Regions from separate parts of the Paenibacillus sp. PAMC21692 genome, predicted to be linked through region 1. Evidence: riboswitches for the same ligand, from Rfam matches in the RefSeq annotation. Region 1 holds a riboswitch; the other holds the start of a gene.
The links. Region 1 has a riboswitch for thiamine pyrophosphate ahead of H7F31_RS18600 (ABC transporter substrate-binding protein). Riboswitches for the same ligand answer to the same signal wherever they lie in the genome.
Positions count from the first base shown of each region.

Region 2: it holds a riboswitch for thiamine pyrophosphate, as region 1 does, so the genes downstream of both, thiC (phosphomethylpyrimidine synthase ThiC) here and H7F31_RS18600 (ABC transporter substrate-binding protein) in region 1, are expected to answer to the same signal.

Region 1 covers NZ_CP060293.1:4,681,216-4,695,972, reverse strand. The annotation lists gene H7F31_RS18660 (EcsC family protein) at 191-937, shown strand; gene H7F31_RS18655 (hypothetical protein) at 961-1,593, opposite strand; gene H7F31_RS18650 (FUSC family protein) at 1,771-2,811, opposite strand; gene H7F31_RS18645 (nucleotidyltransferase domain-containing protein) at 2,808-3,683, opposite strand; gene H7F31_RS18640 (zinc ribbon domain-containing protein) at 3,747-4,136, opposite strand; gene H7F31_RS18635 (hypothetical protein) at 4,204-4,548, opposite strand; gene H7F31_RS18630 (peptidoglycan recognition protein family protein) at 4,786-5,442, opposite strand; gene H7F31_RS18625 (glucosaminidase domain-containing protein) at 5,516-6,286, opposite strand; gene H7F31_RS18620 (TatD family hydrolase) at 6,411-7,220, opposite strand; gene H7F31_RS18615 (ABC transporter ATP-binding protein) at 7,207-7,971, opposite strand; gene H7F31_RS18610 (ABC transporter permease) at 7,961-8,764, opposite strand; gene H7F31_RS18605 (thiamine-binding protein) at 8,754-9,056, opposite strand; gene H7F31_RS18600 (ABC transporter substrate-binding protein) at 9,154-10,179, opposite strand; TPP riboswitch at 10,350-10,458, opposite strand; gene H7F31_RS18595 (GerAB/ArcD/ProY family transporter) at 10,534-11,628, opposite strand; gene H7F31_RS18590 (Ger(x)C family spore germination protein) at 11,664-12,872, opposite strand; gene H7F31_RS18585 (spore germination protein) at 12,885-14,432, opposite strand; gene H7F31_RS18580 (glycosyltransferase) at 14,561-14,757, shown strand, end outside.
Region 2 covers NZ_CP060293.1:6,427,140-6,441,896, reverse strand. The annotation lists gene yfkAB (radical SAM/CxCxxxxC motif protein YfkAB) at 1-1,005, shown strand, start outside; gene ytvI (sporulation integral membrane protein YtvI) at 1,032-2,063, shown strand; TPP riboswitch at 2,121-2,223, shown strand; gene thiC (phosphomethylpyrimidine synthase ThiC) at 2,383-4,146, shown strand; gene H7F31_RS26190 (ThiF family adenylyltransferase) at 4,139-5,395, shown strand; gene thiE (thiamine phosphate synthase) at 5,392-6,303, shown strand; gene H7F31_RS26180 (thiazole synthase) at 6,307-7,104, shown strand; gene thiO (glycine oxidase ThiO) at 7,101-8,294, shown strand; gene H7F31_RS26170 (GT-D fold domain-containing glycosyltransferase) at 8,335-9,066, shown strand; gene H7F31_RS26165 (ketoacyl-ACP synthase III) at 9,133-10,152, opposite strand; gene H7F31_RS26160 (YhcN/YlaJ family sporulation lipoprotein) at 10,369-11,124, shown strand; gene H7F31_RS26155 (nucleotide sugar dehydrogenase) at 11,275-12,597, shown strand; gene H7F31_RS26150 (Gfo/Idh/MocA family protein) at 12,594-13,700, shown strand; gene H7F31_RS26145 (DegT/DnrJ/EryC1/StrS family aminotransferase) at 13,702-14,757, shown strand, end outside.

The sequences.
Region 1 (14,757 bases):
TAGTGTCTACGATAGGAGCCCTCAAGCACCCCTTTAAGCATTTCCGTCAGGTTTTCCAGGGAAATGGGCTTTTTCCAAGTTAGTGTCAAATCCTCGACTTTCGTCCGGTTCCGCCACCTGCTGCAGTCCGTTCCTAATTATGAAGATATCCGTTACAATGGAGTTATGTCTTTTGAAGGAGCGATTGTTCATGAATTACGAACAGAAAGTGATCAACGAAATTATCGAGTGGGAGCGCCAGCTATTTAAACCTCCAGGCTGGCTGGAAAAAACATCAAAAACGATCGGAACTCGAATCAACAACCTGATTCCTCCTAAAGTTCACAATATTATTACAACAACCATTAAGTCGATTGTGCGCACGGCGCTGTTCGGCGCTGAATATACACCTCAAAGACCCGTGCAACGGTCATCCGATCTGGAACTTGCCGATCAAGACGCCCAACAATTGTTTTCGTTATATCAGAAAATCGCAGTAGCCGAAGGCGCCGGCACGGGAGCTGGCGGCATTTTTCTAAACGTTGTGGATTTCCCCGCGCTAATCGCGATCAAGATGAAATACTTGTTTGAATTAGCTCATGTATACGGTTACGATACTAAACATTTTTCGGAACGCGTTTTCATTCTAAAGGTATTCCAGTTGACGTTCTCCGGGCCAGAACAACGAGCTAGACTGTTGGACTCCATCAAACGTTGGGACGTGGAGAAGCTGCAATGGCATTCGGATGCCGATTACTCCAAAAACATGGACTGGGAAACGTTCCAGAAGGAATACCGCGATGCTATCGACTTCCGGAAAATGCTCCAGATGGTTCCGGGTATTGGCGCGGTAGCCGGTGCTTGGGCCAATTACACAATCCTCGAGGAGCTGCGTGAATCCGCGACGAACGCTTATCGCATTCGAAAATTGAAAGAGGCCGCCCCTATCGAAGGGTAGCCTCTCTTCTCCTTATGAGTGCTTTATCGAACGGCAGCCGACATGCTTGGAATGCTGTCAGAATCACTTTGATCTTCAACCGTCTGACTGGCAATGATCTCGCCCTTTTCATCCAGCGCTTCAATTGTATAAGGTGTGGAGGCTGTTTTCGGAAGCACCGCATACCACAATTGCTGTTCCCTTCCGTAGTCAACAATCTTGGCTTCTTTTTCGCCGCTCCCTTCACCTTCTATAATTACCTTCACTTTTGACACACTTGGGTTGACAACTTCTCCGAATACAATCGGGAAAGTGCCTTTTATACCTTTATTGCTGGGCATGCTCATATAATTTAAGAGATGCGTATCAGGATAAACGGAAATTCCATAACCTCCGCCCATCTCCCATTTCCAGCCGCCAATCCATGTTTCACGTACGAATTCAAGCTGTAGACTTGTTCTTCCCTTTTCTTTGAAACCTTCAAGAAATAACAGCGCGCCTCCGTTCAAAAATTCCTTATGAACTACTTTTTTGTTAAAATCACGAAATTTCTGAACGGCTTCCTCCGGTGTTCGACCAATGGGGATTCTTATTGTTTCATTCAAGCCTGTAGCTCGCGAATATCTCCAATCGGCCAATCCACCAGGTTTTTCGTAGATATAAGATAGCGATGCCAAAAGTAATAGAGCTGCTATCGCTGCAATGGGCCCAATAAACCATAAACGTCTCGAAAATTTCAGCTTACGTATGTCACTCACTTCCTCTCATGGCATTCTAGATTTAAAAAAGAAAAAGGCAACTGAAATTTACAGCTGCCTTCTTGTCCGTCCTATTTCGGGTCGTTCAGTCGAATTTTATTCCAACAAAGCGGACGACTCTTCGTCATCGTGTCCCTTGCGCTCCACGAGACGATCGGATCGAATCGTCTGATGACCGTATTCGTAGATCGATGCGGCTACAATGAACAGTCGGTGTGCGCTTTCCCTGCTGTCGTCGCTGTCTGACGTCGCTTCCTTCATAAACGCGTTGTTCTCTTCTTCGATGGATTCGGCCTTCCAGCTTTCCGGCTTGACTTTTTCCTCGAACTTAAGTAGAACGTATTCGTTAAACTTGATCAAGCTCTCCAAATGCCGGTCATATCTCCGATTGATCTCCTTGGTTCGCTCTGATTGAAAATAGTGTTCCTGTACGGTTTCGAGCACCTCATAGCCCTTCTGCAAATTGTGCAGCAATTGCTTATAGACGACTACCTGCCGAGTCTGTCGATACTTTACCCTCTTCAGCTTTTTGAGTTCCTCTTCCAGCAGCTTGTACTTGTCCGTCAGCGCTTGCAGACCGTCCGCCAGCTCCTGTTTCTGTTCCCGGAATACTTTTTCCTTAATCTCGTCGGATATAGCAGTACGGAGCAGCAAAGAAAGCTGGTTGAATACCCGATGGATCTGCTTCGTAAATTGTTCTCTTGGATCCGGCGGCACGAAAAATATATTAACCAGAAAAGCCGCTACGATGCCGATCAGGCTGAGCAAGAAGCGATTGAGCGCGAACTCCCAGTCGCCGGATGCCTCCATCACGCTGACGACCGTTACAAGCGTCAAGCCGATGGACTCCGACATTTTTAATTTCATGCAAATCATGATCACAAGTATGCAGACAACGCCAATCGCAATGGGCTCGTTCGAAAAATATGTGCCTGCGAGCAACGCGATGATGGCGCCGAGCGTGTTCGCTTGAACCTGCTGAAGGAAATATCGCCAAGATCGATAGATCGTCGGCTGCAGCGCGAAAATCGCCGCGACCGCCGCGATAACATGCGGAGTAAATTCGAGCCACATACTGACGTACAGCGCCAATGTGACCGCTATTCCCGTTTTCAACATACGAGCTCCGAAAGTCATGACGCACCTCCAGCCCGACGAATCCAACCATCTGTTTCGCGGATCAAATCTCCCACTGTCGCCATTGCATTGTCCAAGTCGGCAGGTTTTTCCGTAATCAGACTAATAACTTCATTTACTCGTTTCGTATAGGCATGTGGTGCGAGTGGGAAGGAATCGACGATGGCTGCCGCTCCTTTTTCGTTCATCCAATACGTTTCGTTAATAGCAAACAACACTTGATTTAAGCAGGATATCGTCCGATAAAGTTGTCCAGCCACGTATGATAAATCCTTTTTGTAAATCCCTTTCCCGGCCCCCTCGTACGAGAAGCCCGCTTCCCACCAAAACCGCCTAACGATACCTTCCCGCATCTTGCTTGGATATTGAACCGTCTTCGCCTTCATTGTCCCGACAGCTCCATACGGATCCCATAAAATATTGCACAATGCCGCTTCCGCCGCATAAACGACATTAACGAAACCATGCGGATGGCCCGGTTGATATTCTATCATTATGTCTCCGGCGATGCATTGCTCCAAGACAATCGATACTTGGTCAATGTCGCGATAGAGGAAATCGACAGGCTGGCCATCAATCTTAAGCCAACCTCCGCCGTTAATCCACGGCCCCCATTCGCCGATCTCCGTAATGATATCTTCTCGCTGCTCGTCGTCTAGAATTGATGCAACTCGCCGAATCCCGGAAATATCGAGCCCTTCGCCACCTTCATAATATATGCCAATATCTATGTCGGACAGCGCGTGTCCTGTGCCTCTTGCCCTTGATCCGCCAAGCACGATCGCCTTTACGCCGTCGACTTGTCGAAGTTGGTCCGTAATTCGGATTATTGTTTCTTGCGCCGCCAATTCTCTCTCTCCGTTTCCATCCATCTTGTCGATCCTTAGTGTATCATATTACGGCACAATGATCACTCCGAACGCGACCGATAGGAATTACAACACATCCAGAAAAGTTCCGAATGCTCCAGCCTGACGGCCTCTCAGCACGCTGGGGTCATAAATCTCGACCGAGGCGCAGCGCAGACATGACACGAACAGATAATGGTGATGCTGGATATCCAAAAGCTTGCTTAGACCCGCTCCCGTCATAGCCACTTCGGCAGCTTTACATTCATTGTGTCCGCATTTGGCGCAAACAAAGTTGTTTTCGATGGCGTGGATTTCGTTTATATCTTCCTCATAATCTTCCGCCTTTTGCGCTTCCCCTTCGCCAAACATCCCGCTCTCTTTTTCCTCCAAATGTTCGGGCAGCACTTCATGCTTGCATTCCGGACAAATATCCCCGCTAAGCCGAACCTCGTTTCCGCACCATGGACATGTCACTTCCAACTTCCCCGCCTCCTTTGCTTTGTTTGACGACTATCCTGCTTTCGTATTCCCTTTATTCTATCTATACTTTCTCCTGACACCACAACTTCTGCATCTCAGCGTCGTACTTCTTTTGCGAAAAGCTCATTGCTGCCACCTTGTTCAGCCATTCCACCCGATTACCAATAAGCTCGTAATCTGCCGTTAACTCCTCAGCAGTCGTTTGGTCGATTCCGATTCTGTGCCAATAGACTGTCGTCCCCTCCCTTTCCACGTCTGCGATCAGCAACGTACACCAGACATCGCAATCGTCAGGGCACATCAGAATCGGCAGACGTACGAATGCTTTAGAGGAGCGATGTCTGCTTAAAACAAAGGCCGAATCTTTCTCGTGCGATACCCAGTCCAGCCGTCGATGACAATACACTCGTGCTCGAAGTCGCAATACTTGCTGGTCATCTTTACGACTTCTATTTTGTTTGATTCCACAGTCACCAGCTCCCTGTATTCTATGTATACATATTAGCATATTTTGGATGAAGGGCAGTACAGTAGTATCATCGCATGACAATTATTACGCAGAAACGAATGAATTAAAACCAGCGATTAAAGAAGCGGCAAGCCCCAGGCCTGCCGCCACATTACTTTTGCTCAACTGTTCGCGTCAACCCGGCTCAGGATTCTGGCCGCTCACGCGGCGCAGCTCGTTGGCAAGGCGGTTAAACTCCGCTCTTGCCTCAGGATCGGTTGTCGCCATATAGGCGGCGCTCAGAAACCGGATGATGTTATTGGCATCCTTCGGATCCAGCATCTCCTCTTCCTCCTCCTGCAATATGGTATTGACCTGGGCAACAAAGCTGTCCCATCCGCCCCAGTCCCCGTCTTGATTCATCTTTCTCGGACAATTTTTGCCGCTCCAGTCATAATGGCGGCGCAAGCGGTCCGTCCCCCAGCCTCGTTCTTTAAGCATGGAAGCGGTTAAAGCGGCGGCATTGGCTAACGTAGCGCTATAATTGCCGCTTTCGGTTATTTCGATGGAGATCGATGTCCGATTGCCGCTGGTTGCAGAGTTGCCATCCCCCGCATGCCAGGCGACCTCGGTAAGCGGAATACATTCGATCGCTTCCTTCTGGTCGATCACAATATGATAAGAGGCTGTAGCCGAATTTGACGGATTCGTCAGCCAGTTTCTTTCGTTCCTTGCGGTGCTGGAAGAGTTGGCCGTATTGTGGATCGTGATCGTAGTTGCGTTCAGCGGCAAGCCGGGGCGTCTATTGTTCGGCGTCGATCTTGGGATGTGGTCTACGATATACGTATACAACAGGATATCCTCCTCTCTCTCGTCCGACGTCCTATAGCATATGCCGGAACGCCGTTAAGGGGGAGGGCGATTGTTATCCCAGCAGGACGACTCTCGCTCTGGGATCCCATTCGATCGGCACGCCAAGCAGCATGGCAAGCTCCCTGGCTTTGACGTAGCCAACCGACATCGACAGTCTCGAAGTCAACTCCACGCCGTTGACGGTCACCGCCGTGCCCGTCCAGCCCACTATTGCTCCCAACCCTTCGGCGATTTTTCGCGCCGGCACCCATGTTACCCCTTCTGTTAAATAGCCCGTGCCGATGACTCCGCCCTGCCAAGTGACCGGAATGATCGACGCGTCTTCGAATCCTCGTACCATTGTCTGCGGCACAGTCGGCAGATCATATCTTCTCAGACCGTATTGCTCAATGATTCTCATCAGCTTCGTCGCATAAGCCGGGTCAGTCGCATAACCGCTAGCCAAAAGCATGGAAGCTTGACGTTCCGGCGTGTTCGCGGAGCGCACTCTTTCGTACCGCGGAGCTTCCAGGAACAAATCCAAATCCTTGTAAAAATGATAGAGGCTTTTGTAAGCCCGGAACGCAGCCTGCATGCTTACCGTCCTGCCATCGATATACTCCCAAGTGCCTTTGACGACCGCCTGTCCCTGCCAATACGGATTGATCGGGCCATTGCCGACCTTGATTCCGCCCAGATTGTTCCAGGCATGGATCTCCCCGCCGGATTCCAGCAGACTCTGCGCCATTCGCACCGACGGAAACATTCTGTACCCCTCCGACCATACGAGCTGAACCGTAGGCGCAATTGCCGCAAAAAACTGCTCTCTCGTCATTTTTGCCATTGCTTTACCTCCTTTGGCTTCTACGCTCTCTCTACCTGTGTATGCGCCGGCTTGGCAAATGGAAACGGCTCCCCGTCCTGTTGGACGAAGAGCCGTCATCATAAGAGGTTGTTCAAAAAGCTACTTACAAGTTATAAAATTTCATGCTTTGTAAAAACAGTCCGCGCGCAGCCTCTTCGGGCGCGATCCCTTTAACTCTTGCGATGCCGAGCACGGACTCCCGAGCCATCTCGGGCACGGTTGCTCTGCCGCTAAAGGGGCCTTCGAAAGGCCATGGTCCGTCGGTCTCCGCCATCATTAGCTCCACTGGATAACGACGAACGACCTCGACGATTTCATCCTCGTAAGCAATGTCCGGCGTAACGGAAATGTAATACCCCGCCTCCGCCATCCGTCTCATCGTATCCGGGCTGCCCTTGAACCAGTGAAAATGAGCCTTCCGCACGCCGTATCGCTCAAGCAGCGAACAGGCTTTGTCGGCGTCCTCGTAGACGGCATGAAGCACGATCGGGCGATCCAGCTCCGCAGCGAGTGCGACGAAACTCTCAAGCAGCAACAAATACGGCGTCTCGTCGAAAGGCTCCCCCGCCTCCTCGGCTTCCGTCCGCTTGTAATACGGCAAGCCGACTTCGCCAATCGCAAATGCCTCGCCAGCCGCATGCCGCTCCCTTATCCAGGTTAGCAGTTCCTCTCTCTCAAGCTCGGAAGGCGCCTCTTGCTCCGGATGGAAGCCATAAGCGGGATGGACACGCCCGCGATGGCGGAACGCCATCTCGCGCGTTCGGATCGAGGAAGCCAGATCCATCGATACGGCGACGACCGTCTCCACGCCTTGGCTAAACGCTTCCGCCAGCAGCTCCTCTTGCTCTTCGGAGGGATAAAGGTCGACATGAAGGTGAGCATCCACGACGGGAAAGCTATCAGACAAGATCATCCACCGCCTTTCCGTCGCCCTGCAGATGTCCGTAGATGCGAGCCTTCAATTCATTAAATCTGGGGTCGGTCCACAGATCCTCCCGGCGCGGCCGCTCAAACGGCACGACGATCTCGTCTGCCGCGGTTGCAGGCGATGCGGACAGAACGATAATCCGGTCGGAAAGGTAAAGCGCCTCTTCGATGCTGTGCGTGACGAGCAGTACCGACTTGCGATGCGTTTCCCAGATCGACAGGAGCCACTTCTGCATATGAAGCCGCGTCAAAGCATCCAGCGCTCCAAAGGGTTCGTCGAGCAGCATCAGCGTACGCGGCGACAAAAGCGCGCGCAAAAACGAGACGCGCTGCTGCATTCCGCCGGACAGCACATGCGGATAAGCTCCCGCATACTCCGCCAGTCCCACGCGTGAGAGCCATTCCAACGTCATGGCCTTCGCCGTCCCCTTGTCGATGCCGGCGATCTTAAGCGCCATCTCGATATTGCCGGAGACGGATCGCCAAGGAAGCAGGGCGGCTTGCTGCGGCATATAAGCAACATGGCCGCGCTCGCCGGTCGTGATGCGGCCCTCGATGCGGATCTCTCCCGCATCCGGCTGCCGAAGCCCGCCAATAACGCCGAACAGCGTTGTTTTGCCGCTGCCTGATGGTCCGATCAGCGAGACGAACTCTCCGTCCTCCACTCGCAAGGTCAGGTCGCGCAGCACTTCCTTTGTTCCGAAGCTTATGCCAACGCCATTTACTTCAAGCTTCATGCCGCTCTCCCCCTTCCTTGACCGGCGGACGCCAGCGAATGACGATTCGTTCCGCCCACGTTACGAGTCCGAACATGACCATGCTTACGATAATGATCAGAATAACGGCGGCGAACGCCCGCTCCGGCATGAATCCGCGCGAGGACAGAACCATAAAACCTCCGAGGCCAAGCTTCGGGGCCAGCATGTCGGCGATGACCGCCCCTAACATGCTGTACGTCGCGGCAATCTTGAGGCCGGAGAACAGATGAACGGCGGCGCTGGGAAGCTCCAGCTTCCAGAACAGCTCCGCCTTGCCCGCTCCGATCATGCGCATATAATGACGCAGTCCGGCATCCGCGCTGGCAAGACCCGACAGCATGGCGACCGATACGGGAAAGAAACAGACGAGCATGACGAGCAGCGTCTTGGGCAGCGTGCCATAGCCGAACAACATCGTCAGGATGGGTCCCAAAATGACGACGGGCACGTTCTGAGACAGGATGAGCAGCGGGTAGACGCCTCTGCGCACTCCCGGCAGCAGATGCAGCAAAGCGGCGAGCGCAAAGCCCGCCGCCGAACCGCCCGTAAAGCCCAGCATCATTAGCTTCAGCGTCGCCCACGTATGCGCCATGAGGCGCGGCCAGATCTCGATCGCCTCCAGTACAACCGCCGACGGAGCCGGGATGCGCCAGGCATCCACGATTCCCAGCGAGGCGGATGCCTGCCAAAGCGCGATCAGAGCGCCCAGCGTAAGCACGGGCGGCCATAGCTTGGCCCACGCTCCCGTTCCGGACTTTTTCCTACTGGCCATCCGGGTATTTCTCCAGCAGTCGGCCCATGGAGGCGCCATTTTCCGGATTGTAATATATTTTAATCTGGGAAATGACCGAAGCGCAGCCCATCTCCGTCATCGCTTCGTTCATTCGCTGTACGATGTTCAGCAGCTCGGACAGCTCCCCCTCCATCGTCGTCTCCAGCGGAGCCACCCGATAAGTTACGCCCGACTCTTTAATGATATCGATAGCGCGATCCACGAAAGGAAGGACGCTTGCCCCTCCCGGCGTGCTCGGCAATATTTGAATGCTTACCAGCGCGTTTGCCATCTGTTTGTTCCCCTCTCCGAAGTTATCTTCAAATCCGACCGGAGCATCCGCTTCATTGGTCGATCCGTCCTTATATGCCTGACTCCCGTTACTCCCGTTATTCCGGCAGGAACTCGTTCGTGAACGCCTTCTCTGCTTCCAGCTTGCCCTCGAGCAGTCCATGATCGAACATCCAGTTTGCGTAATTCTCCCATATGCTCAGCTTCTGCTCGCCCCAGCGCGGCGCGTCGTCCTGATACTTCGGACTGAGCCACTTCTGGCTGGCACGCACAAGATCCGCGTTCAGATCCGGCTCCGCCTTGATCAGCACTTCAGCCGCATCCTCCGGATTGGCGATCGTGAATTGATAACCTTCGGCCGCTCCCGCCGCGAACGCCTTCACCGTCTCGGGATCCGACTGGATCTGCTCCTCGTTCGTCACCAAGACCGGCGTATAATAATCCAGCTTGTCGCTGTAGTCCGTCAGATAAACCATGTTCAGCTCTTCGCCGCGCAGCTCTGCCTCGACGCCAGTCCAGGCATAGTAGATCCAAGCGAAATCGATATCCCGCTCCACGGCCGCAAAGAAGTCGCTGTCGCCGATGCTCATAATGTCGACCTTGCTGACATCGCCTCCGTCCGCCTGCATAAGGGCGTCGATGACGGATTCTTCTACCGGAGCTCCCCAGCCGCCATAACGCTGTCCTTCAAATTTTTTGGGCGAATCGATGCCTTTCGCCTTCGGCGAGGCGAAACCCGAGGTGTTATGCTGAATGACCGCGGCGATGGAGACGATCGGCACGCCAGCGATGCGGGCCATCGTGACCGACTCCTGGTAGCTGACGCCGAACGCGGCATCGCCGGAAGCGACCATCGCATCGGCGCCGTCTTGTCCCGGCTGAATAATCTCGACGTCCAGGCCGTGCTTCTCAAAGAAACCGTTGTCCCGAGCGACATATAATCCCGTATGATTCGTGTTCGGCGTCCAATCGAGAACGACCTTCACCTTCTTAAGCTCCTTCTCGCCACCAGCGCCGCCATCGCCTTCCGGCTCGTTGCCGCCGCAACCGGCGATCGTCAACGTCAAGGCCAGCACCGTCGCCGTGAGCCCTCTTCCCCATAATCCCTTCTTCTTGTGCAGCATGCGTACTTCCCCTCTCCGCCTTCTATGTCTTCTGGATTGACGTTCCTGCTCTTCCCCTTATTCCAAAAAAACTCGCCCTCCTGATTCAGGAGGGCGAGTTGCAATCGGCTTGGTACGCGCTTGGCATCAAGATTCGCGCGCAGTCCCAACGACTGTACGCCAAATCACGAAGAAGCGCTCGCTTCACGTTCCTACGCCGGCATTATCCGGATCAGGTATACGGGTCGGAATGTTGTCATTCCCTCTCAGCCGGCCTAACCAGCTCCCCGGAGCATATTCGGTTTCGTCAATTACGTAACCAATTATAGCAGACTCCGCGGGTAATGCCAGCATTATTTTCCCATGTTTATCGTTCTATTCGCTCGCCGGCAACTTTTTATACCGCTTCCGCACTCCGATCACAACCATGATCAGCGGAATGGCGACCTGGAAGATGGGCATCATCTTCAACGTCACGTCGAGTCCCAGCCAAATATGAAACGTATTAATGGGCTCCATAAACGACATCGCATAGACGACGACTCCGATGGGGAGCAGCAGATTACGGGTCTCGATGCCTGTCGAGCTGTGAAAGACGAATACGGAAGCAAGGTACAGAGCCGTTATCTTCACGTACAGTCCGATAAACAGAAGCAAGGTCACGATGACGTCGAGGCGTTCCAAGAAATTGGCCAACCGGATCAGTTGCACAGCTTGCAGCAGCGGCAATGAGGTAGCGCCGGCAAGCGCCGGACCCAGCACGCATAGAATCAGCATATTCATGAAGATAAGGAACAGGGATACGCCGCCTTGCGACCATATCGTAATTTTGGTTATCGATTTTTTTTCATTGACCAGACTCCAGAAAACGAACATGACGAAGAGCTGCCCGAACGGAAAGGAAATAAGATCAGGAAAAGCCGCTTGGAGTACGGGCAAAGGTCCATTTTCCATGATGGGAAGGATCTGGTCCAGTTTCACGACGCCGCTAAAGAACAGCAGGAATACAATGATGAGGTAGCTACCGGCTGCAATCGGGAACAACATCTGCACGACCCGAACAAATACTTCCACGCCTTTGCTAGCCGTATATGCCGCAACAAGCAGGATGCACAACATAATCGCCCATTGCGGCGTAAATTGCAGCAGAGCTACGGACGTCAGCTCGCCGACATCCCGTACGTTCCTCATGCATTCGTATGCGAACCACAACGCAAAAACGCAGCCCAGCGCGGCGCCGATCGGTTTGCCGAAATGGATTTTCAACAGTTCCCCAAGGCCAGCATCCGGCGCTCTTCGCTGAATAAACAGATAAATGGTCGTCAATAGAAGTCCCGTCGCCGCGGCAATTGCCATGGCGATCCATGAGTCTTGTTTCGCTTTGATGCCAAGCTCGAACAGCGGCGTGCTGCCGATCAGGAACAATATAATCAGCAGCGCAAGCTGACTCTTGCCGATTTGCTGTCGCAAAGCCATCCCTCCCTTCATTCGATTCCGGCGCCTCGCTACTTGCCCGTATCCTCCTGTATTTGCTTAAAGTTGTTGCCGCTTGATCCGGTTGTGGACAGTTTGAAAGACACATTAACCGATACTGTCGTCGCCGGGAAAGTCTCTCTCCAGTTCGAGACTTCCTGCTTCCATAACTTCGGATATTTTTTGTGGATGAGATTGCCGAAGCCGGCGACATCCGCTTTGTTCGCGCTGATCGCTCTCCAGCCGCTCAAGGCGGTGGAACGGATTTCCTCCTCGATTTTCCGCTCGATTGCTTCGATCTTATCCGGCTTGCTAATATCGCCCTTGCAATTGTACTCCAGCAGCGAGCCCTCGGCCTTGATGTCCACGTCGATTCGCCATTTTCCGTCCTTGAAGCTCGGGATCCGTTTCGACTCCGCCTGTACGACGCGGATGGAGGAATCCTTTTTGGCGGACTTTCGATCCGAGCACGCGAAGCCGACCGTCGTCCTGCCGACTGTATTGTTTAGCCAATTAATGCCGCTGCTTTCCCGATGATCCGCCCATCCTACCAGCTTATCTCCCACGATGAGCCCCAGCTCGTTCAGCCGGATCTTCGATGGCGAAGACGACTGTCCCAGCTGCTGACCGCGTTCCGTGCCGCCCTCCGTTTCTGCCAGGGAGAGCACGGGAAGACCGGTGGCCTGCACGCCGCTGAGCAAATCCATCAGGACATCGTTGATCGTCATTTGACGGAGTGAGGAGTTGTTCGTCTCCTCGTTGCCGATCATCCGGTGGATAGCTTCGCCGGGATTCTGTTCGAGCGGCATCAACTGCTCGAGCAATTGGCGCGCGTTGCTTTTGGACAAAAATACGTTGACGTTCTCTCTGGAATCAAGATTGCGAAGGTACGTTTCCAGCAGCTGCCCCAGCCCCTTGCGAGCGGCATCCTGTCCTACAATTACAATCTGGTTATGCGAGAAATACAGCCGCCTGGACGTCTCCTGACTCGCCTTGCTAATCGCAGACCGAAAGTTCTCCGCTTGCGAGGAGAAAACGTTGATTGCCGCTCCCCGGCTTCCGCCTGATGGGCCGGATATCGCCTTCGGAATGATGGTCTGGTAGGTCAACACCCACTCGCCATCCTCCCAATCGACGCCCGTCGCGGATACGATCGCAATTTCGTTAAGCTCCGCCCGGTTTCCACAGCCCGGCAGAGTGGCCAGCACGACCAGCAGAAGCACCGCCCTTATCGTATTCAACGCACTCCCTCCTTACGGCTTTTTGATTTGCCTTTGTGCAATCGGCCACTTCGAGCGCTTCAATCGTTTGGGATTACGCAGCTTCAGATCCTGGGGACGAAGCACGATGGCCCACCACGGGTTTTGTACGAATACGTCTCGCCATAAGCTTCTGACGCTGGTTCCGGGAGCCATTGGCGTCATGTAGGGTACTCCGAAGGAGCGCAGCGAAGCAAGGTGAACCAGAATGAACAATATGGCGATAAAAAGGCCGAAAAAACCGAGAAACCCAGCCACAAGCATCAATCCGAACCGGATGATGCGGGAAGTCGCGGCAATGTTGAATTCCGGCATGACGAAGCTTGCGATCGCCGTAAAGGATACGACAATGACGATGCCTGCCGACACGATTCCCGTTTGGACTGCCGCTTGTCCAAGCACGAGCGCTCCGATTATGGAGATGGCAGAGCCGATCGCTCTCGGCATGCGAAATCCGGCTTCGCTCAGCACCTCGAAGGCAAGCACCATAAGCAGCGCCTCCACGAGACCTGGGAACGGAATCCCCTCCCTCTGGGCAGCCAAGCTGATGAGCAACGTTGTGGGCAGCAACTCCTGATGAAAGGTAGTCACCGCAATATAGAGCGCGGGGAGCAACATGGACACCGCATATGCCCCATAACGAATCATCCTAACGAACGAAGCGATGTCAAACCTATGGTAGTAATCTTCCGTCGACTGGAAGAAGTTGAAGAACGTAATGGGCGCAATCAGCGCGGTCGGAGTGCCTTCTACGACAATTGCAACCCTGCCCTCCAGCAAGGATGCGGCTACCGTATCGGGGCGCTCCGTGTTCATAAGCGTAGGGAACAGCGTAAACGTTTCGTCCTGGATAAACTCTTCGATATAACCGCTCTCAAGCACGCCGTCGATCTCGATATCGGCGAGCCGCCGGTACACCTCCTTGACGACTGCCTCGTCCGCGATCCCGTTCATATAGAGGACTGCTACATCCGTGTGAGTCTCGCTCCCTATTTTGTGCGTTTGCACATGCAAGTTAGGAGAACGAATAATACGTCTGATTAAGCTGACGTTTGTATTTAAATCCTCCACGAATCCCCGCTGCGGACCGCGAATGACCGTCTGCGTCAGCGCGCTGTCGACCGACCGCTGCTCGCCTCCGCCTACGCCCGCCATAAGCACGGCCGCATGGCCTTCCGCCGCGATCAAGCACATGCCTCCGGTCATTAGCTGGATCGCCTCTTCCAGCATCAACACGTCTTTTACCTGACCGACGGATAAGATGCTTGTCCGGAGAGCTTCCAGCAACCCGGGCTCTTCTTTGCCGAAGGGCTTCGGAAGCTGCATGGACATGAGCGGACTCAGCACTGATTCATTAATAGTCGACTCGTCAACGATTCCTCTTATGTACATGAGCGCGAGCTCGCGCTCCGGAGCTGCATCGCTGCGGAACAGTCTGACGACGAGGTCGCTGCTTCCTCCAAATCGTTCGTTAATCGCTCGCACGTTCGCTTTCAGCGAAGATTGGAACGGCCTTTCACGGGATGTTTCGGATTGTTTCATGGCGCACCCTCTGTTTCCATAATGCCCTTATGTTGGCACTTTCTTGCTGAGATTATGTATGGCACCATCCCGCTCGCGCGCTAATACAATGTTACAACGAACCGTCAGGAAGAAAGGGAGTTGGGTCAATGCTCGGCATTAGCTTGTGCATGATTGTCAAGAACGAGGAAGAAAGTCTCGGCCGCTGCCTGTCCTCGGTGCGGGACGTCGTCGACGAAATCGTGATCGTTGATACCGGCTCCACGGACCGCACCAAAGAGATCGCAGCATCCTTCGGCGCGGCAATCTACGATTTTGAGTGGATCGATCACTTCGCCGCCGCTCG
Region 2 (14,757 bases), 1.7 Mb from region 1:
AATTTATGCAATATGCGCTGCGAGCACTGTGCCGTAGGCGATACGCTGGTCATGATGGAGCCAGCCAAAATTCCGCTGGACAACATGCTGCGCCGTCTGGACGAGGTCGAGCATCTGCAGACGATCAGCATTACGGGCGGCGAGCCCACCTTCTCGGAACGTACCGTCAAGGAATATATGCTGCCGCTTCTGCAATACGCGAGAAGCCGGGGCGTTCGCTCACAGATTAACTCCAATGTAACTTTGCCTTATAACAGGTACGAGCTTTTGGCTCCTTACCTCGACGTTATGCATATCTCGTTTAACTACACGTCGGCGCAGGACTTCCATGAGATCGGCTTCGCCAAAGCGGGCCATGCCGTCTCCAAGGAAGCGGCAGCCAAGCTGTACGGACGAATGATCGACAACGCCAAGCGGCTCAGCGATGCAGGCGTGCTCGTGTCCGCCGAATCCATGATCAATTATCGGACGCATGAAAAGATCGATCAAATTCATGAGCTGATTCTCGAGATGGGCTGTCAGCGTCATGAGGTTCATCCCATGTATCCAAGCTCATTCGCCCGCGATCTGCCCGTCATTACGAAGGAGCAGATGCGCAAAGCGGTAGAGCTGCTGCTGGATCGCCGCGATCCGTCGGTCTGGATGCTGTTCGGCACGTTGCCTTTCTACCAATGCAGCGACGATGCAGAGGATCGTAGACTGCTCAGAAGATTGGCGGGCGAGCCTAACGTGACGGTCAGGAACGATCCCGACGGACGGAACCGTCTCAACGTCAACTTGTTCACGGGCGACGTGTTCGTCACCGACTTCTCCGACGTGCCGGCGTTCGGCAATATCTCGACGTCCCGCCTCGACGACGTATTCGGCAAGTGGCTGGACCACAAGCTCGCCCGAAGCGTAAATTGTTATTGTCCCGCAGCCGCTTGCTGCGGTCCCAACCTGCTTGTAAAGGATATGTATTACGGCGACGTCGATTTTCACATGCGCGAAGCCAAGCTTGAATAGAAATAGAGGAAGGAGGGATAACCCGCATGTCTATAAGGACAATCGTGCTTATCGCGGTAGGTTTGCTGCTTATTTATTTGATGTTCACCGTAGGCGCGCCGTTCTTGCTTGCATTGATCGTAGCGATCTTTCTGGAGCCGCTGACCGTATTCCTGATGAAGCGATTCCGGCTCAACCGGCTGGTGTCCGCCGTCATATCCAGTACATTGTTCACGGTCATTCTCGTCGGTCTCATCGTGTTGCTGGGAATGAAGATTATCGCGGAGCTGATTGCATTTCTGGAGAAGGTGCCGAATTACTTCGAAAATGCAAGCACTTTTGTCGACAACCTGCTCGTTGACGCCAGAGGGCTGTACCAGAATCTTCCTCCGGACGCCATCGCGACGCTGGAAGAATATCTGATGAGCCTAACGAACACGATTACTTCGATGGTAGGCAAGCTGTCATCGACGGTCTTGGGTTTTGCTTCGACGCTCCCGGGCATGTTTATCTTCTTTATCGTCTTCCTGGTTGCCGTCTACATGTTCAGCTTTAGCCTTAATACGATGAAGGCATCCGTCTTGTCCTTCTTCGACGAATCGTCGCGTTCCCAAGTGGACCAGGTGCTGAACAATCTGCGCAAGTCGATCTTCGGCTTCCTGCGCTCCCAGATTATTCTTAGCGGCATGACCTACATACTCTCGCTGATCGGTTTGCTCATACTTGGCATCAAATATCCTATGGCTATCGCGCTGCTCATCATTATCGTGGATATTTTGCCTATTTTGGGCACAGGCTCCGTGCTTGTCCCATGGGCATCTTATCTGCTGCTGACTGGCGATATCTATACCGGTATCGGGCTGATTGTGTTGTTCCTCGTCATTACGGTATTCCGCCGCATCGTGGAGCCGAAGATTTTGGGAGATTCCGTCGGTATCGGCGCGCTTCCGGCACTGATCAGCCTCTATGTAGGCTTTAAGCTAGTCGGCGTTATCGGCGTATTTATCGGTCCGCTCGTCGTCATTATTTATATGGCGGCAAGGCAAGCGGGACTGTTCCAGCAGAAGATCAAGCTGTAAGTGTTCGGGGAAGTTAGGGTTGACAGCAGCAGCGAGCACGAAGTATAGTCAAACAAGGAAATCCACTAGGGGCGCCGAAAGGCTGAGATAAAGCGATTGCTTTGGTCCCTTTGAACCTGATCTGGGTCATGCCAGCGTAGGAAAGTGGGACATAGGATACCGGCTTGCCGGTCGCCGAAGGCAACTTCGCCGGCTTTGTGCAAGCCTAAGTATCAACGTCATTGCGCGTCTGCGTGAGTGGCGTCGACCATTAACTTTCTTATATGTTGAGTATGCCTCCAGGTGGAATTCCACAAATTCCATGAGGAGGTTTTTTGTTATGCCGATTATGACAACGCCATTGCCGGGAAGCCGCAAGGTCTATGTAGAAGGGAGTCATTCTTCCATTCGCGTCCCGATGCGCGAAATAGCGCTGACTCCCAGCCAGTCGAGAAGCGGAGAGGAGACGCCGAACGAGCCGGTGCTCGTCTACGATGCGAGCGGGCCATATACGGATACGGGCTACCTGGCCGACGTCAGAAAGGGGCTGCCGCCGCTTCGTGAAACATGGATCGTGGATCGCGAGGATGTCGAGCGATATGAAGGACGCGAGGTGAAGCCCGAGGACAACGGCTTCGTATCCGAGGAGAGAGCCAGGACGAGAGGCGCCGAGATATTTCCGAACCTGGATCGCAAGCCGCTTCGGGCGAAGGAAGGACGCAATGTGACGCAGCTTCATTACGCCAGACAAGGCATTGTTACGCCGGAGATGGAGTACATCGCGATACGCGAAGGGATGGAGCCGGAATTCGTAAGGGACGAAGTGGCAAGGGGGCGGGCAATTATTCCCGCGAACATCAATCATCCCGAATGCGAGCCGATGATTATCGGACGAGGGTTCCATGTAAAGATCAATGCCAACATCGGCAACTCCGCCGTTGCCTCCTCCATCGAGGAAGAGGTAGAGAAGATGACGTGGGCGACCAGATGGGGAGCCGATACGATCATGGATCTGTCGACAGGCAAGAACATCCATACGACCCGGGAATGGATCGTGCGCAATTCGCCGGTTCCGGTAGGGACCGTGCCGATCTATCAGGCGCTAGAGAAGGTGAACGGCAAAGCGGAGGATCTCAGCTGGGAGGTATTTAGAGATACCTTGATCGAGCAGGCGGAGCAAGGCGTCGACTACTTCACGATCCATGCGGGCGTATTGCTTCGGTACATCCCGCTGACGGCCAAGCGCGTAACGGGGATCGTATCTCGCGGCGGCTCTATTATGGCAGCCTGGTGTCTGGCTCATCACAAGGAGAACTTCCTGTATACGCACTTCGAAGAAATCTGCCTCATCATGAAGCGTTACGACGTGTCGTTTTCGCTTGGCGACGGCTTGCGGCCAGGCTCCATCGCGGATGCCAACGACGATGCGCAATTCGCGGAGCTCGATACGCTGGGAGAGCTGACGAAGATTGCCTGGAAACATGACGTGCAAGTGATGATTGAAGGTCCCGGGCATGTACCGATGCATTTGATCAAAGAAAACATGGACCGCCAACTGGAAGTATGCGACGAAGCGCCGTTCTACACGCTGGGTCCGCTGACGACCGACATCGCGCCGGGCTACGACCATATTACGTCCGCGATCGGAGCGGCGATGATCGGCTGGTTCGGCACGGCGATGCTCTGCTACGTAACGCCGAAAGAGCATCTGGGGCTGCCGAACAAGGAAGATGTCAAGGAAGGCGTTATCACTTACAAAATCGCTGCCCACGCGGCGGATTTGGCCAAAGGCCATCCTCGCGCGAAGCTGCGGGACGATGCACTCTCCAAAGCGCGCTTTGAGTTCCGCTGGCGCGATCAGTTCCATCTATCGCTTGATCCCGAGCGGGCGATGTCGTACCACGACGAGACGCTGCCGGCCGAAGCGGCCAAGTCGGCGCATTTCTGCTCCATGTGCGGTCCCAAATTTTGCAGCATGCGCATCACGCAGGACATCCGGGAATATGCGGCGCAGAACGGTCTCGATACGGAGGAAGCGATCGAAGCGGGGCTCAAGGAGAAGTCGGCCGCATTTAAGGCCGGAGGCAACGAAATCTATGCGTGACGGGATGGCCGGCGGAGGAGGAGGCGGAGCTCCCGCTGCCATTGCCGGCGCGGGGGGGCAACCGGCCGACGCGAGCGCGACGTCGAAGGACGGTCTTCGCGCGGGCTGGAGGGAACGTTATTCCCGCCAAATCCGTTTCGCGCCGATCGGCGAGGCCGGGCAGCTTCGCCTCCGCGAAGCCAGCGTGTTGATTGCAGGCTGCGGAGCGCTCGGCGCTTCGCTCGCCCAGCATATGGCAAGAGCCGGCGTTGGACGACTCGTGATTGTAGACAGGGACTACGTGGAGCCTAGCAATCTGCATCGTCAATCGCTGTTCGACGAGGAGGATGCCCGCAAGGTTTTGCCCAAAGCGAAGGCTGCGGAGACAAAGCTTCGGCGGATAAACGGAGAGACGATTATAGAGGCGCATGTGGCCGATATGGGCTACCATAATGTTGGCATATTCGCAGCCGATGCCGATCTGATCCTGGACGGAACGGATAACGCGGCTACTCGACTGCTGCTTTGCGACGAGGCGTTCCGGCTTGGCATCCCGTTTATATACGGCGGCGCAACTGCTTCTCAAGGCATGAGCGCGATGTTGGTCCCAGGCAGGACGGCTTGCCTGTCCTGTTTGATCGGCGAAGAGGATGGGGCCGAGGAAGGCGATTCCTGCGATACGCGGGGCGTCTTGTCCGCGACAGTGGAATTCGTGGCCGCGCTACAGACCGCCGAAGCCGTCAAGTGGTTGACGGGCAATAAGGAATCCGTCCGCGGAACATGGTTGAATGCGGATGTATGGAATTTTGCCGTGCAGGAATATAAGCTGCCGTCCGGTGTTGCTTCTTGCGGAAAGTGCGGCTGCCAAGCACGGTCAAACAGCGCCGAGTTACATTCGGTCGAGATCGGCTTACGGCAGCCTCTCCAAGACAGCGACGATGTTAACTTCCCGGATAATCGTGATCGGGAATCGCGCTTGCATGGGCGGCGATCGACGGCGTTATGCGGCCGGGACACGGTTCAAGTGACAATGGGTTTCGCGCTCGAGCTGGAGCGGGAGATTAAATATTTGGAGCGGCTTGGGTGCGGCGTAACTATTAATCCTTACTTGGTAAAAGCTGAGCTGCCTTCGCCTTGTACAGAGAAGCTGGTGCTGTTTCCGGACGGCAGAGTGCTGGTGCAAGGCACGTCGGACATGGCGGAGGCGGAACGGATATGCGACGAATATCTTAGCCGCCATAATCGAAGAGTGGAGGGAACGGCTGGATGAGCAAAAGAGTGGACTGGGAGAAAATCAGGTTATATGTCATTACCGCACAGGATGCCCACCCGGGCAAATCGGTGACCGACGTGATGGAGCAGACGCTCATCGGCGGAGCGGGCATGCTGCAGCTTCGCAACAAGACGGGATCAAGATCGGAAGTGCTGGAGCAGGCGCGGGCACTGAGAGTGCTGACCCGAAGATACGGCGTGCCTTTCATCGTCAACGATTATCCCGATATCGCGCTGGAAGTCGATGCCGACGGCGTGCATCTGGGGCAGGACGATATGTCGATAAAGGAAGCCCGGTCTTTGCTAGGCGACGATAAAATGATCGGCATCTCCACCCACTGCGCGGAGCATGCCATCGAAGCTGAGCGGGAGGGAGCGGATTACATCGGCGTCGGGCCCGTATTCCCGACGAATACGAAGCCGGGCAAGGCGGCAGTGACAACGGCTTACGTGGCGGAGGCCGCAAGTCTGGTCTCCATTCCATTTGTCGCGATCGGCGGCATTACGACGGACAATGCGGATGTCGTCATCTCTGCGGGGGCCAAGCGGCTATGCGCCGTGTCAGCGATCGTGGGAAGCGAGGATCCTGCGGCTGTCTGCCGTGAGCTTCTGCAGAAGCTGGAGGCAGCAGACCGGGCAGAGGAAACTTCCAACGTCAATGCGATTGCTAACGAGCGGGAAACGTCCGGTCATGGAGCTGAAGAAAACGTATCTTTATCGCTGAACGGCAGTTCATATCAAACCCGCTCAGCCACTCTCGATTGTCTGCTTGCGGAGCTCGGACAGCGCGATAAGCGGCTTGTAGCAGAGGTAGACGGCGAGATTGTGCCCCGGTCGCGCTGGCAGGAGACGGCGCTTGCGGACGGACTGCGCATCGAGCTCATTCAATTCGTGGGGGGAGGCTAGAAAATGATGAACCAGCAGAATGGACTGACGATCGCGGGAGTAACGTTTGGCTCGCGGTTTCTGTTCGGGACGGGGAGATTCCCCAGCCCCGCCGAGCTTAGGGAGTCGCTTGCCGAATCCGGCGCCGAAATTGTGACCTTCGCCGTTAGACGCGTCAATCTGGAGCATACCGAAGACGATTCCGTGCTGCAGCATCTGGAAGGAAAAAAGCTGACTTACTTGCCTAATACGTCGGGCGCGCGAGTGGCGGAAGAAGCCGTCCGGATTGCCAGATTGGCGCGGGAGGCCGGACTCGGCAATTGGATCAAGGTGGAGATCAGCGGAAGTCCCGTTACTCTTCTTCCCGACCCCATCGAGACGCTAAAAGCGACTGAGCAGCTCGCCAAAGAAGGATTCGTCGTATTGCCGTATACATCGGATGATCCGATTCTTTGCAAGCGGCTGGAGGAAGCGGGCGCAGCCGCGGTCATGCCGGGAGGCTCTCCGATCGGGACGGGACTTGGACTTCTTAATCCTTATCATCTGTCGCTTATTATCGAAGAGGCGAATGTTCCCATTATTGTGGATGCGGGAATCGGCTCTCCCAAGGATGCCGCGGAAGCGATGGAGCTGGGAGCAGCCGGCATTCTGGCCAACACGCCTGTAGCGAAGGCGGGGAATCCCGTCAGGATGGCGAAAGCGTTCGCGCTTGCTATCGAAGCAGGACGGATCGCTTACGAGGCAGGACGCATTCCGAGGAAAAGATATGCTTCCGCCAGCAGCGACGAAGCCGGTTCCCTGTTTGCCGCGGGACCGACATGAGCGCTTACTCGCGGGGGCAATCCGTTATCGTGCTCGGAGGGGGTATTATCGGCTTGTCCTGCGCCCTGGAGGCTGCGCTTCGCGGACATAGGGTAACGCTTGCGGAGCCGGGCAGAATCGGCGGCCAGGCGTCCGGCGCCGCCGCCGGCATGCTGGCTCCGTTTTCGGAGAATCCCGAAGGGGCCGATGCATTCTTCCGCCTGTCGCTGAGTAGCCTGCGCCTTTATCCGGATTGGATTCGCGGCGTGGAGGAGATATCGGGCATGTCGGTAGAATGGGAGAGATCCGGCAGCTTAAACATCTTGCAGCATGAAGCCGATCTGCTGCCAGCCGAGGGCAGAATGCGGTGGCAGAACGGCTGGGGAGCCGGGGCGGAGTTGATCGACAAGGATGAGCTTCGGGGATTGGAGCCTGCGCTTGCCGAAGTAGCCGTCGGGGCTGTCTACATACCAGAGGAGGGTCACGTGTACGCGCCGAAGCTGGTCGAAGCGCTGGCTGCAGCCTGCAAGCGGACAGGCGTCCGAATACTGGAGCACGCTGGCACTATCGAGTCGCTTCACCGATCGGACATCGGCGGGAGCCGAATCGCCATGAGCGGTCTGCCAGCCTTGCTGGCTGCCGATCGTGTCGTTCTATGTCCCGGTGCATGGTCCTCGGCATACGAACAACATTTGGGTCTGAATCTGCCTGTCCATCCTATAAGGGGCCAAATTTGTTCTTATCTCTCTCCCGCACAATGGAGCGAACCTCTGCGGCACATCGTATTCACCAGCCAGGCCTACTGGGTAAGCAAGCGGAACGGCACGGTTGTCTGCGGAGCATCGGAGGATGTGGCCGGTTATGAAACCAGCGTGACAGAACATGGCATTGGACGATTAACGAGGGCAACCGACCGCTTTCTGCCGGATCTACGGGGTGTTAAACCTGCGTTTGGCTGGGCAGGATTGCGTCCTGCTACACCGGATGGGATGCCGCTAATCGGAGCTGCGGGAGGCAAGGGAGAGTGGCTGATGGCTGCCGGACATTACCGCAACGGCATTTTGTTAAGCCCGGCAACGGGCCGGCTTATCTCCGATCTGCTGGACGGCGAGCCGGATGAGAAGACGCTAGCCGGACTAGCCCCTTTTGCTCCGGCAAGGTTTACGGCAAGACAAGGGTCCAAGCAAGCAACGGCAGGGCACATATATTGATGCATGAAAGCATGTAGAAGCCCCGGAGGTGCGGATTGCATTGATATCCCATATTACCAACGATCAATTGCTGGCGAAGGAAATCATCGTGGAGAGGATCCGGGATTCGCTGTCCAATAAAACCCCGTTTTCCCTCGTCCGGATCGGCGACGGCGAAAATTTTGTGCTGTCGCAGGATTCGGTCTACACGATGGAGCAGACACTAAGCCAGCTCTGGGTGAAAATCGCAAACGAGGGCCGCAAAGGCGTTCGTATTCCCAATATCGAAATTCGCGACCGTATGGTGGAGGCGATCAAGGAAGCCGATATCGTAGGCGTTCTGGCGCAGAACGACAATACGATCAGAGCGCATCCCAATCATAAACGTCCGCTTACGGACAAAATCTTCGACCACTTCGGATTGCAGCCCAAAGCCTTGTGCAATGCAATCGTCAATCGCGAGCTGATCTATTACAAGCCCTTCTGGGAAATGCTGTCGGAGCAGGGCAGCCGCGTCATTTTGATCTCCAGATGGGCCGGAGGGACAAAGCAGCGGCTTATTCGGCCGCCGTACAATCTGAGCATTCCGTTTACGCTGCCCTTCGAAAGGTATGAAATGATGGACGAGACGCTGGCCAAGATCGAAAGCAGGCAGGACGAATTCGATATCGTCCTTGTTTCCTGCGGCGTCAATGCTGTCGTGCTTGCGCACGAAATTACGAAGCGGACGGGGAAGGTGGCCATGGATTTCGGCATCGGCTCCCAGATTATTTCCAGCGTAAAACTGCAATAAAGTCGGCAAGACGAAGAGCCATACCATGGAGAGACATGAACCCATGGTATGGCTCTTATTGCTCTTTTAGATTGACCAGCGTAGGATAACGCCTGCTTGCGTCAAGCCCCCGCCGAAGCCGTGAAGCAAAACGAGATGCCCCGCTTGCAGTCTACCGTCCTTGACGCCGTCATCCATCGCAAGCGGGATAGAGGCGGCTGACGTATTGCCGTACTTCGCGATAGAAGACAGCGCTTGATCCTCTGTGAAGCCGCATCGCTCGCATAACGCCTCGATGATTCGCTGATTGGCGTTATGCGGAGCGAACCAATCCACTTGATGCGCAGCCAGGCCGGCGCTCTCAAGCAGCTCCGAAATTCCTTCCGAGACGCTGGAAAGCGCCCAGCGGTACACCTCGCGTCCATTCTGTACAAGCTTGCCGCTCGGCACAAGATCGTATTCGCCGATTCGCGAGGACAAATGGCTGGCGTAGACATGCCGTCCGCCGTTGCCGTCGGTCCGGGCGAAGGAAGCCAGGAAGTCGCCTTCTCCATCCGCGGTTCGTTCCACCAACACGGCGCCTGCTCCGTCGCCGAACAGAATGCAGGTCGTACGATCGGTATAGTCCGTAATTTTGGACAAGGCATCGGCGCCTACGACCAATATTTTATGATGAAGCCCGGTCATGAGCAGCCCGTTTGCGAGCTGCAGACCTGCGGTGAAACCCGCGCAGGCGGCTTGGATGTCGATCGCTCCGCATTGAGCGATGCCAAATCTGGCCTGAATGCCAGCCGCGATGCTGGGGAATATGGTATCCGGCGTGGAGGTGGCTACAATAATGTAATCAACATCGTCCAGTTGCACGTCGTACCTGGAAGCCAGGTCGGCAACCGCACGGTAGGCCAAATCGCTGGTATATTGATGCGGCGCCGAAATTCGGCGTTCGCGTATGCCGGTCCGCTGCACGATCCACTCATCAGAGGTATCGACCAGCTTCTCCAGGTCCGCGTTGGTCATGACATTGTCCGGCAAATAAGTTCCTATTGCAGCAATACGGGAGTTGGATCGGTAAGCGGCTTTGCTTGCGATATCGGGTTCTCTGCTCACGGGTCTACACAACCTTTCATATATTTTTATTATTGGCACCTGGTACTAATATCTGATACTAATATCATACCTTCTGTAAATACGGCTGTCAATGAGATCCGCAGACGCTGATCAACACTGATCATACGAATAACCTCTCTCCTTTCGGCAAACGATAAGACTGGAATCTGTCGCAAAGGTATCATTATCGGATGACGAACAGGAGGAGGATTGATTATGATAATCCGCTCTCGCGGCGCTTGGACGCTGCTAACGGCATGCATCGTGCTTGGAGGCATGCTTGGCGGCTGCTCTATGGAGAAACAAGGCGATCTTGGCAATAAAAATTTGCGCACAAATGAAGTGCGTTACGATGCGAACGGCAATCGGCTGCTGACGGACAAACGATTCGCGGATGATCAGAAAAACGAAATGAACCGGGTCAATGGCCGCAGGTTGAGCAGCAACAATCTCGTTGGCACGCATCGCAATTATCGGCTGGAAATCAAGCCGGAATTCGGCGAGAAGCTGGTGCAAGAGGTGGCGGGCATTCATCATGCGGTCGTCATGCTCGCGGATTATAACGCCTACGTGGCGGTATCCTTGGACAAGGAAGCAAGCGGCGACGGGATCGGCACGCTAAGCCGTACTTACATGGGATTGTCCGGCGCCAAGGGAACGGAGGCGGGCAGACGGATTGGAACCCTGTCGACAGGCCAGGAACGATTGAACGACGAGCTGACGGAAAAGGTTTCTTCGGCACTCAAAGCCATGAGGCCCAATATCGAGCTGGTGTACGTCTCCGCGAACCCTGATTTCGTAGGCCGGATGAACGCATATCAGAACGATGCCCTGCAAGGCTTCCCCGTTCAGCATTATATTATGGAGTTTAACGGAATGGTTGAACGAATCTTCCCACCGCGAACGACTAAAAGCAGCGATGAGCTGATTCGGCCATATGGCCATCGTTTCAGCGGCAGATTGCTGGAATAAGCCACACGTATTTATAGGACCGTCTCCGGGCAGCCGCCGCCGCGCTCCCATCGGAGGCGGTTTTTTGTCGTTTCGTCCATTCGTCACAGCTTGCCCGGTCATATAGTATTCTAGCTGTTTCATATCCATGCTGGGAAAGAGGCGAGAGAATTGACATCAATAAAGGAGGAGCATCACATCGAGTCTGCGGACGAGCGACGAACCGTGGCGATCATGGGATTGGGTTACGTGGGGCTGCCACTGGCTCTGCTATTCGCCGAGCAAGGATTTCGAGTGATCGGAATCGATCCTGATGCTTCTAAAATTAGCAAGCTTCAGAATGGCAAAAGCTATATTCGCGAAATAGAAGACGCAGTGATTAACGAGGCGATTGCAGAGCGATTGATTCCGACAACGCAGCATTCCGCAGCTCGAGCAGCCGAGGCCATCATCATCTGCGTGCCGACGCCGCTGACGGCTTACGGCACTCCCGATCTCGCCTACCTGAAGATGGCGGCGACCCAAGCAGGCGCCGAATTGCAAAAGGGGCAGCTCGTCGTCTTGGAGAGCTCGACTTACCCCGGTACGACCAGGGAAGTGCTTCTGCCGCTGCTGGCCAAGTCGGGTCTGCGGGCGGGCGAAGACTTCCATGTCGCGTATTCCCCGGAGCGGGTCGATCCCGGCAATGCGGACTTCCCCATCCATCGTATCCCCAAGATCGTAAGCGGCATAAGCGATCGCTGCCTGGAGAAAGTATCCGAGCTGTATCGTCATGTCTTCCCGGCCGTCCATCCCGTCTCCAGCACGGATGCAGCCGAGATGACTAAGATCATGGAAAATGCCTACAGGCTCGTCAATATCTCGTTTATTAATGAAATGGCAATCGCCTGCGATACGTTGGGACTCGATATTTGGGAGGTTGTTCAAGCCGCATCGACGAAGCCGTTCGGTTATCATCCCTTCTATCCAGGTCCCGGCATTGGCGGCCATTGCATTCCCGTCGATCCTTCCTATCTGCAATGGAAGCTGAAGCAATACGGCATGAACTCGGACTTTATCGGCTTGGCGAACGGCATCAACCACCGAATGCCGCTGTATGTCGTGCAGCAGCTCAAGCAAGGCGTTGCTCCCAAGCCGCTGGCCGGCTCCTCCATCCTTGTATACGGGGCGGCCTATAAGTCCGATATTGCGGACAGCCGCGAGTCGGCATCGATCGATATCATGAAGCTTCTTATGCTGGAAGGAACCAAGGTTTATTACGATGACCCCTATATCAGCGAACTTGCGGTCGGGGAGAAGAAGCTTCAGAGAACCGAGCTGACGCCTGAATTTCTGGCGAGCATCGACGGCGTCATTATTGCGACGTATCACAGCGGCATGCCGCTTGATCTGATGATGGAGCATGCGCCGCTGATTTACGATACCCGCAATGTGACGAAAGGCCGCCGGGGGCGCGCCGTTACGATGAGGCTTGGGGGCGGGGGCGTTTCATGACTTTGATGCGTATTGCGATCATCGGATGCGGGGCCATTGCGGAAAAACATGTTGCGGCAATTGCCGAGTTGGGCGGCGGGGCGGAGATCGCGGCGCTTTGCGACATCTCGGAGGAGCGTCTCCGCGTTTTCGCCTATCGCGCCGGAATTCCGAGGTTTCCGGGAGCAACGCTGCATACGGATATCGATGAAATGCTGACACGACCGGAGCTCGATCTTGTAGTCGTGGCGACGAGCAGCGATTCCCATGCCCGGATCGCGCTGCGTTCACTTGAAGCGGGCAAACATGTGCTGGTCGAAAAGCCGCTTGCGCTGTCCATGGGCGAGGCAAGGGAGCTTATCCGTCTTGCCCGAGCAAAAAAGCTGGAGCTGGCCGTGTCGTTTCAAGCGCGTTATTCGCCGCGGATTGCCGCGATGAAAGCTGCTGTTGAGGAGGGACGGTTCGGCGAGATCGGTCACGGCGCCGTGGCGATGAGATGGAATCGCGATATGGCCTATTATAGAAGCGGGCCTTGGCGCGAGGATTGGAGCAAGGGCGGCGGTTTGTTCATAAACCAGTGCATTCATTATGTCGATCTGCTGATCTGGCTGCTGGGTCCGCTCCAATCCGTATATGCGCTTGCCGGCATCCATGGCCAGTTTATCGGCGTCGAAAATGTCGGAGCGGCGCTGCTGCGGTTCAAAAGCGGGGCTGTCGGCATTGTCGAGGCGTCAACGGGCGTCTATCCCCGAACGTTAGGCACTTCCATCAGCCTGTTCGGCTCTCGCGGCACTGCCTCCTTTGAGGGCACGGCCTTGCAAGAAGCGGCGGTATGGACCTTCGAACATAACCATGGTTCGGAGGGCGCCGACTCTGTTTCCGAGCAACGGACTTTATCCAAGGAACATGATACGGATATCAAGCTGTCGCATACGCCGCTTTATCGCGAGCTTTTGACCGCCATCCGTGGCGGGGAGTCGCCCATCGCTTCGGCCGAGTCGACTCTTCCCGCGCTGGAGGCCGTGCTTGGCATCTATCAATCGATAAAGAGCGGTCTTGTCGTGGAGCTGCCGATCAACGAGGAGTTTCATATGGGCGGCATGGTCTGGAGGGAGAAGGGGTAGGATGGAAAAAATTCCGTTAATCGATTTGCGCGCGCAATACCGGGAGCTGAAGGACGAGATCGACGCTGCTTTCCTGCGCGTTATGGCCAGCGGCGAATATATCGCGGGACCCGAGGTCGAAGGGCTTGAGGCCGAGATCGCGGCATTGACCGGCGCGGCTTATGCCGTATCGGTCGCGAACGGTACGGATGCGCTGGCGCTTGCGCTGGAGGCGGCCGGCATCGGACCTGGCGACGAGGTCGTCACGACGGCGTTCACGTTTTTCGCTACGGCGGAGGCGATCGTGCGCCGGGGAGCCGTTCCCGTGTTCGCCGATATTGATCCCGCAACGTACAACATGTGTCCCTTAGACGCGGAGCAGCGCATTACGCCGCGTACCAAAGCGATTTTGCCGGTTCATATTTTCGGCCAGCCGGCAGACATGTCGGCCTTTTCCTCCCTGGCGGAGCGGCATGGCCTCAAGCTGATCGAGGATGCCTGTCAAGCCATCGGGGCGACGCTGGAAGGCCGTCCTGTCGGCGCCATGGGAGACGCGGGCTGCATCTCCTTTTTCCCGACAAAAAATCTGGGCGGCTACGGAGACGGAGGCATCATCGTAACGAATAATGAACGGATTGCCAACGAAGCCAGGCTGCTTGCCCGGCATGGCAGCCGGAAAAAATATTTTCACGAAACAATCGGCGTCAACAGCAGGCTGGATCCGCTTCAGGCGGCCATCATCAGAGTGAAGCTTAAGAGACTGGGGGAGTGGAACGATCGTAGAAGGCAGGCGGCTGAATATTATAATAACGGATTGCGACACACACCGTTGAGACTGCCTGTGGTCATGGAAAAGGCGGGCCACGTGTATCATCTCTACGCCGCGCAATACGAACAACGCGACGAGCTGATGGAGAGGCTCAAGGGAGACGGCATATCGTCCGGTCATTATTACCCGTGTCCGCTGCATCTGCAGCAGGCGCTGACGTTTCTCGGCTACAAGGCGGGCGATCTGCCCGTAACGGAGAAAACTTGCGCCCATTCGTTCGCGCTGCCGCTCTCGCCGCATCTGACAAGG